Linked DNA regions of Catellatospora sp. TT07R-123. The protein of the gene in region 1 interacts with the protein of each later gene in a pairwise test. Links are inferred from orthologs where the notes say so. Each region holds a gene or a part of one and is shown on either strand. Other genes may lie near its edges.

Region 1 (5,096 bases):
GCTGCTGGTGAAGGTCGGCGACAAGGTGAAGGCCGGCCAGGTCATCGGCCTCGGCGGCAACACGGGCCACTCGTTCGGCTCCCACCTGCACCTGGAGATCCACGTCAACGACGTCGCCGTGAACCCGATCCCCTGGTTCAAGGACCACGGTGTTGATCTCGAACTCGAAATCGAGCAGGCCTTCGACGGCTCCGTCGGCTGAAGCGATACTTCCGAACCGCCCGCATCCTTCCGATGCGGGCGGTTTTGTCTGGTCTGACATCACGCAGCGCAACGACGCCACCTCCCCCGGTCACGAAATCGGGCCTGTCGGGTGACCGAGGTCACTCCCCCCTTAAGGGACTCAGGGTCGGTCGGGGTTCGACAACAGGACAAACGACCAGCCCGAGAACCGCCCGAATATCCGAATCGGCCTCGGAGCCCGCTTGGCTACCCCCGTTCTGACCAGGCAACATGGCTCCCGTCAACGGAGACACAACGGAGGTTCCCCTCGTGCAGAGCAGCACCGAGATCTTCAAGGCCGGCCGCGAGAAGCTGGTCGCCGCCCGCGACCTGGTCCGCGCCGGACTGAAGGGACGCACCCGTGCGGTCACCGCCATCGCGGTTCTCGCCGGCGTCGCATCGGTCGGCTTCGTCGCCGCCACCATCGACAACGCCCCGGCCAAGTCGCTGACCACCGTCGCGCAGACCGCCACCGCCAAGCGGGAGGCTGTCGCCGAGCGGGCCGACCGGTCCACCCGCAGCACCAAGAGCAACACCCCCGCCAAGAGCAAGGCGAAGCAGGCCGCCCCGGCGAAGGCCAAGCAGGCCGCGCCGAAGCAGGCCAAGGCCGCCGCGCCGAAGGCCGCCCGCCCCGTGTGGAGCACCCCGATGCAGGGCGCCCCGGTGAGCTCGTGCTTCGGCCCCCGCTGGGGCACCGAGCACAAGGGCATCGACTTCGCCATGCCCGAGAACACCCCGATCCGGGCCGTCGGCCCCGGCACCGTCTTCGCGGCCGGCTGGGTCTACTCCGGCTACGGCATCTCGGTCGTGGTCGACCACGGCAACGGCTACTTCACGCACTACGCCCACATGAACCGCACCGTGGTCCAGGAGGGTCAGCAGGTCAAGGCCGGCGACATCCTCGGCTACGAGGGTTCCACCGGTGACTCGACCGGTCCCCACCTGCACTTCGAGGTGCACCAGGGCATGTGGAACCAGGTCAACCCCGCCCCGTGGCTCCAGGAGCGCGGTATCAGCACCGGCTGCTGACCCGAGACCGCCCATCCCCTTCACCCATCCCCAGCACCACCCATCCCCACCCCACCCCCCCGAAAGCGTGTGGCCCGGATCATCGATCCGGGCCACACGTCGTTTCAGCGGAGGGTACGGCTCAGATCTTCTCGATCGGCGCGTGCCGGACCACCAGCCACAACACCTGGTCGCCGAAGTCGACCTGGGCCTGCGCCCGGGCCCCGACACCCTGCACCGCGAGCACCCGGCCCAGGCCGTAGCGCTGGTGGTTGACCCGGTCACCGGCCGACAGGGCCGGAGCCGAGGCCAGGTCGCTGGCCGTGGCGAGCTTGCTCGGGTCCACGCCGATCCGGCTGGCCAGCGCCGCCGCGCGGCTCGTGCCGCCGACGAACGTGCTCGCCGCGCGCTCCTGGCTGCGCTCGCGGCCGCCGATGCCGCCGCGGTCGCCGCCCCACGAGCTCACCGCACCCTCGGTGCGCTTCCAGTCCAGCAGCTCCGGCGGCAGCTCCTCCAGGAACCGCGACGGCGGGTTGTACTGCGGCTGGCCCCAGGCCGAGCGGGTCACCGCCCGGGACAGGTACAGCCGCTGCCGGGCACGGGTGATCCCGACGTACGCCAGGCGGCGCTCCTCCTCCAGCTCCTTGACGTCGCCGAGCGAGCGCAGGTGCGGGAAGACGCCGTCCTCCAGACCGCTCAGGAACACCACCGGGAACTCCAGCCCCTTGGCGGTGTGCAGGGTCATCAGCGTGACCACGCCCTGGTGGTCGGGGTCGTCGCTGGGCACCTGGTCGGCGTCGGCGACCAGGGCCACCTGCTCCAGGAAGCCCGCCAGCGCCGGGGTCTCGTCGGCGGCCGCGGTGCGCTCGGCGTACTCCCGGGCGACGCTGACGAGTTCCTGGAGGTTCTCCACCCGGCCCTCGTCCTGCGGGTCCAGGCTCGCCTCCAGCTCGGCCAGCAGGCCCGAACGGGACAGGATGAACTCCAGCACCGCCTCCGGGGGCGCCTCACGGGCCAGGTCGCGGGCCTCGTCGAGCATCGCCAGGAAGTCGTTGATCGAGTTCACCGCGCGGGTGGCGATGCCCGGCGCGTCCGCCGCCCGGCGCAGCGCCGCCCCGAACGACACCCGCTCCCGCGCCGCCAGCGCCTCCACCACGGCCTCGGCCCGGTCGCCCAGGCCGCGCTTGGGCGTGTTGATGATCCGCCGCATGCTGACGGTGTCGTCCTCGTTGGCGATCGCCCGCAGGTAGGCCAGCGCGTCGCGGACCTCCTTGCGCTCGTAGAAGCGCACCCCGCCGACGACCTTGTACGGCAGCCCGAGCCGGATGAAGATGTCCTCGAACACCCGGGACTGGGCGTTGGTGCGGTAGAAGACCGCCACGTCGCCCGGCCGGGCCGCGTCCGCGTCGCACAGCCGGTCGATCTCGCGGGCCACCCAGTCGGCCTCGGCGTGCTCGTTGTCGGCCACATACCCGGTGATCTGCTCGCCCGCGCCCTGGTCGCTCCACAGCCGCTTGGGCTTGCGGTCGGCGTTGCGGTCGATCACCGCGTTGGCGGCGCTGAGGATGGTCTGCGTCGAGCGGTAGTTCTGCTCCAGCAGGATCGTGGTGGCATGCGGGTAGTCGCGCTCGAACTCCAGGATGTTGCGGATGGTCGCGCCCCGGAAGGCGTAGATCGACTGGTCGGCGTCACCGACCACACACAGCTCACCGGGAGGCGTGGCCTGCGAAGCCGCGGCGTCACCGCCCCCGACCAACTCCTTGATCAGCATGTACTGCGCGTGGTTGGTGTCCTGGTACTCGTCGACGAGCACGTGGCGGAACCGGCGGCGGTACTTCTCGGTGACCTCCGGCTTGGCCTGGAGCAGGTGCACCGTACGCATGATGATGTCGTCGAAGTCGAGCGCGTGCGCCTGCTGGAGGCGCTGCTGGTACAGCGTGTACGCCTCGGCGAGCACGCGCTGGGTCGGGCCGCTCGCCGTGAACGACTCCGGGTCGATCAGCTCGTTCTTCAGGTTCGACACCTGCGCGGCCAGGCTGCGCGGCGGGTAGCGCTTGGGGTCGAGGTCGAGCTCGCGGGAGACCAGCTGCATCAGCCGCCGCGAGTCGTCGGCGTCGTAGATCGAGAACGACGACTTCAGCCCGGCGTGCTCGTGCTCGGCGCGCAGGATGCGCAGGCAAGCCGAATGGAAGGTGGACACCCACATCATCCGGGCCCGGTTGCCGACCTGGTGCGCCACGCGCTCGCGCAGCTCGCCCGCGGCCTTGTTGGTGAAGGTGATGGCCAGGATCTCGCCCGGGTGCACGTCCCGCGCGGCCAGCAGGTACGCGATGCGCTGGGTGAGCACCCGGGTCTTGCCCGAGCCGGCACCGGCGACGATCAGCAGCGGGCCGCCGGCGTGCACCACCGCGGCGCGCTGGGGCTCGTTGAGACCCTCCAGCAGCTTCATCACGCGGGAGGGATCGCCGCCGCGGGAGCCCTGCGCGGGTGCACCGGCACCCGCCGTGCGCTCGGTGGACGGCGTGGCGTCAGGGAGGTCGAAGAGAGGATGCATCGTCTGGTGAGTCTATGCGTCCCGGCTGACAGCGCTCCGAGCCGACCGGCGGTCACGCAAACGTCACCGATCTCTGGTGGCGCGAGCGGGCGCGCTGCTCCAGGATGTCCATAGCCTGCCGCGCATACGAGCGCGGCGCAGACAATGGAGGCGTCTCTATGAGTCACCCCCGCCATCGGAGCTGGACGAGCGTGCTGCGGGTGCTGGCTGCCCCGGCGCTCGCGGTGGCCGTCGTCGCGGCGATCTCGCCGGCCGGCGGATCCAGCGCTGACACCACGCCCGCCGCGTGGACCCCCCTCACCCCGGTCGCTCTCAAGCTGGCCGAACCGGCGGCGGCCACCCACACCGCCAACGGCGCACTGCTCGCCTTCAACGACTTCCACGGCGCCATCGACCCGCCCACCGGCAGCGGCGGCCTGGTCCTCGGCAACCCGGCCGGCGGGGTGGAATACCTCGCCACCTGGGTCAAGAAGCTGCGCGCCGAGAACATCGCCGCGGGCCGCGACGTGGTCACCGTGGGCGCGGGCGACATGGTGGGCGCCAGCCCGCTGGTCAGCGCCGCGTTCCACGACGAGCCCACGATCGAGCTGCTGAGCGAGCTCGGCCTGGAGATCACCTCGGTCGGCAACCACGAGTTCGACGAGGGCGTGACCGAGCTCAAGCGCCTCCAGCGCGGCGGCTGCCACCCCACCGACGGCTGTGCCGACGGCGACGGCTTCGACGGCGCCGCCTTCACGTACCTGGCCGCCAACGTGGTGGACAAGCGCACCAAGCTGCCGGTGCTGCCGCCGGTCAGCGTGAAGATCATCGACGGGGTCCCGGTCGGCTTCGTCGGCCTGACCCTGAAGGCCACCCCGACCATCGTCAACCCGGCCGGCATCACCACGGTCGAGTTCAAGGACGAGGTCGAGACGGCCAACCTGTGGGGCGGCATCCTGCGCCTGCTCGGCGTCAAGGCCCAGGTGCTGCTGATCCACGAGGGCGGCCAGCAGGGCCCGACCGGCGACATCTCCACCTGCTCGGCGTTCGCCGGTGCGATCACCCCGATCGTGGCCGGGCTGCGCGACGAGTTCGGCATCGTCGTCTCCGGGCACACGCACCGCTTCTACTCGTGCTCGCTGCCCAACGCCACCGGCAAGCCGGTCGTGGTCACGAGCGCGGGCACCAACGGCGCCCTGGTCACCGACATCACTATGACCATGGACCGCCGCAGCCGCACCTTCACCTCGATCGAGGCGCACAACGTCATCGCCGAGAACGGCGTGCGCAACCCCGACGGCACCTGGCAGACCTCCGCTCCGGGCGTGTACGT
Region 2 (4,891 bases), 1.1 Mb from region 1 along the record:
ATGAAGTCCGACATGGCCGGTGCCGCGGCCGTGGCCAGCACCATGATCGCGCTGGCCGAGCTGAAGCCCGCCGTCGCGGTCAGCGCGTACATCCCGATCGCGGAGAACATGCTGTCCGGTGAGGCCTACCGGCCCGGCGACGTGATCACCATGCGGGGCGGCAAGAAGGTCGAGGTGCTCAACACCGACGCCGAGGGCCGCATGGTCCTGGCCGACGCGATCACGCTGGCCTGCGAGAGCAACCCGGACTACCTGGTCGAGACCTCGACGCTGACCGGCGGCCAGGTCGTCGCGCTGGGCAAGAAGATCTCCGGCGTGATGGGCTCGGACGCGCTGGCGCAGCGGGTGAAGACCGCGGGCGAGGTCGTGGGCGAGCCCACCTGGCCGATGCCGCTGCCGGACGACGTACGCAAGACCATGGAGTCCGACGTCGCCGACATCCTCCAGGTCAGCGCCGGGATGGAGCGCGCCGGGCACATGCTGCAGGGCGGCGTGTTCCTGCGCGAGTTCGTCGGCGAGGGCGTCGAGTGGGTGCACATCGACATCGCGGGCCCGTCGTTCCACTCGGGTGAGCCGACCGGCCACTGGAGCAAGGGCGGCACCGGCGTGCCGGTCCGCACCCTGCTGGCCCTGCTCGACGACATCGTCGCGAACGGCTGACCGGATCCGCTTTACATTGACGCTGGCCTATCTAGAGGACGTTTTCTCCAAAACAGTCCTCTAGATAGGCCAGCATCAATGCTATGTGCGCTTCGGCGCAAGCGGCCACTACTCGCTATGTGCGCTTCTGCCGGGCGTTGTAGTCGCGCATCCGCTGCGGGTAGCCGACGAGTTGGACGTCGTACACCGGCATCGCCAGCCGCTGCGCGAACTGCCGCACCGCGCCGGGGCTGGGCATGTTGCGCCGGGTCCACTCCCCGTCGTACGCGATGAGGATGACCGTGGTGCCCGTCACCGTGGTACGCGGCTCGATGAACGCCTCCACCCCCCGGCGAGATCGTACGAACTGCTCCAGATGCTGTAGATCTGACGGATTCGCCGGACGGTCGCCCGAGGGACCGCTGCCGCGACGGCGGAACCAGCCCACTGTGCCTCTCCTTCTCCGCGACGGCGTCGGAGTGAACCTACCGATGGGACACAAGACTAGCCAGACGTGTCCTTCAGCACCTCGGTGCACCGCAGCGCTGTCGGCAGTGACAAGATGGCCGGTGGTGGGCTGAGCACACGCTGGCGCGGCCCGCCCCTGGGCCTCACAGTGGCAATGACGCGACCTTGGAGCGATCGTGAGCGACACCTTTGACGTAGTCATCCTCGGCGGCGGTAGCGGCGGTTACGCCACCGCGCTGCGAGCGGCACAGCTGGGCCTGTCCGTCGCGCTGATCGAGAAGGACAAGCTGGGCGGCACCTGCCTGCACCGGGGCTGCGTGCCCACCAAGGCGCTGCTGCACGCCGGCGAGGTCGCCGACCACACCCGCGACGCGGGCCACGTCGGCATCAAGGCCGAGCTGATCGAGATCGACATGGCCGGCGTGAACGCGTACAAGGACGGCGTCGTCGCCGGCCTGTACAAGGGCCTCCAGGGCCTGATCAAGGCCGCCAAGGTCACCTACGTCGAGGGCACCGGCACCCTGGTCGCGCCGAACGCCGTCGAGGTGAACGGGCAGCGCTACACCGGCCGCAACATCGTGCTGGCCACCGGGTCGTACTCCAAGAGCCTGCCCGGCCTGGAGCTGGACGGCGAGAAGGTCATGGCCAGCGAGCACGCGCTCGTGCTGGACCGGGTGCCCGCCTCCGCGATCGTGCTGGGCGGCGGCGTCATCGGCGTCGAGTTCGCCAGCGCGTGGAAGTCGCTGGGCGCCGACGTGACCATCATCGAGGCGCTGCCGCGCCTGGTCGCCGCCGAGGACCCGGACATCTCCAAGCAGCTGGAGCGCACCTTCCGCAAGCGCGGCATCAACTTCAAGGTCGGCAAGCCGTTCGAGAAGGTCGAGAAGACCGACACCGGCGTCAAGGTGACCATCGCCGGCGGCGACACGCTCGAGGCCGAGCTGCTGCTGGTCGCGGTGGGCCGCGGCCCGGCGACCGCCAACTGCGGCTACGAGGCCCAGGGCGTCACCATGGAGCGCGGCTTCGTGCTGACCGACGAGCGCCTGCGCACCAACCTCCCCAACGTGTACGCCGTCGGCGACATCGTGCCCGGCCTCCAGCTGGCCCACCGCGGCTTCGCCCAGGGCATCTTCGTGGCCGAGGAGATCGCGGGCCTCAACCCCGCCCCGGTCGTCGAGTCGGGCATCCCGCGCGTGACCTACACCGACCCCGAGATCGCGTCGGTGGGCCTCACCGAGGCGCAGGCCAAGGAGAAGCTGGGCGCCGAGAACGTCGAGTCGTACAACTACAACCTCGGCGGCAACGGCAAGAGCAAGATCCTCAACACCCAGGGCTTCGTCAAGCTGGTGCGCCAGAAGGACGGCCCGGTCGTGGGCATCCACATGATCGGCGCCCGGATGGGCGAGCAGGTCGGCGAGGCTTCGCTGATCGTGAACTGGGAGGCCTTCCCGGCCGAGGTCGCGCAGCTCATCCACGCCCACCCGACTCAGAACGAGGCGCTGGGCGAGGCTCACCTGGCCCTGGCGGGCAAGCCGCTGCACGCGCACAACTGAGCGATTAAGCTCGCCTCGTCCTATTCCATACTGCGGATCTGCATCAACTGAGGAGTCTGAAGCAATGCCGGTATCGGTAACCATGCCGCGGCTCGGCGAGAGCGTCACCGAGGGCACCGTCACCCGGTGGCTCAAGCAGGAGGGTGACCGCGTCGAGGTCGACGAGCCGCTGCTCGAGGTGTCGACCGACAAGGTCGACACCGAGATCCCGTCGCCGGCTGCCGGCATTCTCAGCAAGATCCTCGTCGGTGAGGACGAGACCGCTGAGGTAGGGGCCGAGCTCGCTGTCATCTCGGGCGAGGGCGAGAGCCCAGCCGCCGCCGCGCCCGCTCCGGCGGCGCCCGCAGCGGCCGAGCCCGCCCCCGCCGCCCCGCAGGCTGCGGCCCCGGCCGCGCCCGCCGCCGCCCCGCAGGCCCCGGCCGCTCCGGCCGGCGCGGGCACCCCGGTGCGCATGCCCGCCCTGGGCGAGAGCGTCACCGAGGGCACCGTCACCCGCTGGCTCAAGGCCGTCGGCGAGACCATCGAGGTCGACGAGCCGCTGCTGGAGGTGTCCACCGACAAGGTCGACACCGAGATCCCGTCCCCGGTGGCGGGCACCCTGCTGGAGATCACCGTCGCCGAGGACGAGACCGCCGCCGTCGGCGCGCAGCTCGCGCTCATCGGCGCGGCCGGTGCCGCCGCGGCACCCGCCGCCCCGGCCGCGCCCGCGCCCGCCCCGGCTGCTCCGGCCCCGGCTCCGGCCGCCCCGGCACCCGTCGCGGCTCCGGCCGCCCCGGCTCCGGCTGCCCCCGCCGCTGCCGCCCCGGCGCCCGCGCCGGCGGCGACCCCGGTGGCCGCGGCTCCCGCAGCCGCCCCGGCCGCGGGCAACGCCGACGGGTACGTCACCCCGCTGGTGCGCAAGCTCGCCGCCGAGCACGGCGTCGACCTGAACACCCTCGCCGGCACCGGTGTGGGCGGCCGCATCCGCAAGCAGGACGTCCTGGACGCCGCCGCCAAGGCCAAGGCACCGGCTCCGGCCGCCGCCGCGGCCCCGGCGCAGGCCGCCCCGGCCGCCGCGCCCAAGGCCGCGCCGAGCCCGCTGCGGGGCCGCACCGAGAAGCTGTCGCGGCTGCGTACCACCATCGCCAAGCGCATGGTGGAGTCGCTGCAGGTCTCGGCGCAGCTCACCACCGTCGTCGAGGTCGACGTCACCCGGATCGCCCGGCTGCGCGAGCAGGCCAAGGCCGACTTCGTCGCCAAGCACGGCGTGAAGCTGTCCTTCCTGCCGTTCTTCGCGCTCGCGGCGATCGAGGCGCTGCGGCAGTTCCCGAACGTGAACGCGTCGATCGACATGGAGGCCGGCACGGTCACCTACCACGACGCCGAGCACCTGGGCATGGCCGTGGACACCGACAAGGGCCTCATCGTCCCGGTGATCCGCAACGCGGGCGACCTGAACCTGGCCGGGCTGTCGCGTCGCATCGCCGACGTGGCCGAGCGCACCCGTACCAACAAGATCCTGCCGGACGAGCTGTCGGGCGGCACCTTCACGCTGACCAACACCGGCAGCCGGGGCGCCCTGTTCGACACGCCGATCATCAACCAGCCGCAGGTCGCGATCCTGGGCACCGGCGCGGTCGTCAAGCGCGCCGTGGTCGTGGACGACCCGGACCTGGGCGAGCTGATCCTGCCCCGGCAGATGGTGTACCTGGCCCTGTCCTACGACCACCGCCTGGTGGACGGCGCGGACGCGGCCCGGTTCCTCAGCGCGGTCAAGGAGCGCCTGGAGGCGGGCAACTTCGAGGCCGAGCTCGGCCTGTAGAGCCACCGTCAGCGCAGGGCGTCCCGGCCTCGGCCGGGGCGCCCTGCGCCGTCTCCGGCACCCGGCCGACCGGCCGAACCGGGCGGTGCCTGCTCCGCGCGGCGCCGCCCCTCGGGCATGATTGTCGTATGCGGATCGTGGTGGCGGGAGCCTCGGGCTTCCTCGGACAGCCCTTGCTGGCGACGTTGCAGGCACACGGCCACGAGGTCGTCCAACTGGTACGCCGCCCGGCCGGGCATCCGTCGGAGCGCCAGTGGGATCCGGCCGGGCCGATCCGGCTGCCGGACGGCACCGACGCCGTGGTCAACCTGTGCGGGGTCGGCGTGGGCGACCGCCGCTGGACCGAGCAGTACCAGGCGCTGATCCTGTCCAGCCGGATCGTGCCGACCGCGACCCTGGCCCGGGCCGTGGCCGAGCAGCGCATCCCGCT

Evidence for each region. The genes of interacting proteins can lie anywhere in the genome.
Region 2: the proteins of pcrA (region 1) and lpdA interact in binary tests that used the Escherichia coli proteins (3 or more experiments, as listed by UniProt). The link is inferred for Catellatospora sp. TT07R-123 from one-to-one orthologs.

The regions. Positions count from the first base shown.
Region 1 is NZ_BNEM01000001.1:3,911,878-3,916,973, forward strand. The notes cover bases 1,027-4,048. They hold pcrA (DNA helicase PcrA), read right to left. Parts: upstream 3,680-4,048; coding sequence 1,373-3,679; downstream 1,027-1,372. Other genes in these bases: Cs7R123_RS16720 (M23 family metallopeptidase), read left to right, coding at 1,027-1,251; Cs7R123_RS16730 (bifunctional UDP-sugar hydrolase/5'-nucleotidase), read left to right, coding at 3,943-4,048. Also shown: Cs7R123_RS16715 (M23 family metallopeptidase), read left to right, coding at 1-202; more of Cs7R123_RS16720, read left to right, coding at 493-1,026; more of Cs7R123_RS16730, read left to right, coding at 4,049-5,096. UniProt on the Escherichia coli protein: A helicase with DNA-dependent ATPase activity. Unwinds DNA duplexes with 3'-5' polarity. Translocates on single-stranded DNA with 3'-5' polarity. Initiates unwinding more efficiently from a nicked substrate than double-stranded DNA.
Region 2 is NZ_BNEM01000001.1:2,789,686-2,794,576, forward strand. Bases 655-3,471 are described here. They hold lpdA (dihydrolipoyl dehydrogenase), read left to right. Parts: upstream 655-1,283; coding sequence 1,284-2,660; downstream 2,661-3,471. Other genes in these bases: Cs7R123_RS11855 (leucyl aminopeptidase), read left to right, coding at 655-660; Cs7R123_RS11860 (hypothetical protein), read right to left, coding at 776-1,087; sucB (2-oxoglutarate dehydrogenase, E2 component, dihydrolipoamide succinyltransferase), read left to right, coding at 2,725-3,471. In the rest of the region: more of Cs7R123_RS11855, read left to right, coding at 1-654; more of sucB, read left to right, coding at 3,472-4,461; Cs7R123_RS11875 (TIGR01777 family oxidoreductase), read left to right, coding at 4,590-4,891. UniProt on the Escherichia coli protein: Lipoamide dehydrogenase is a component of the glycine cleavage system as well as of the alpha-ketoacid dehydrogenase complexes.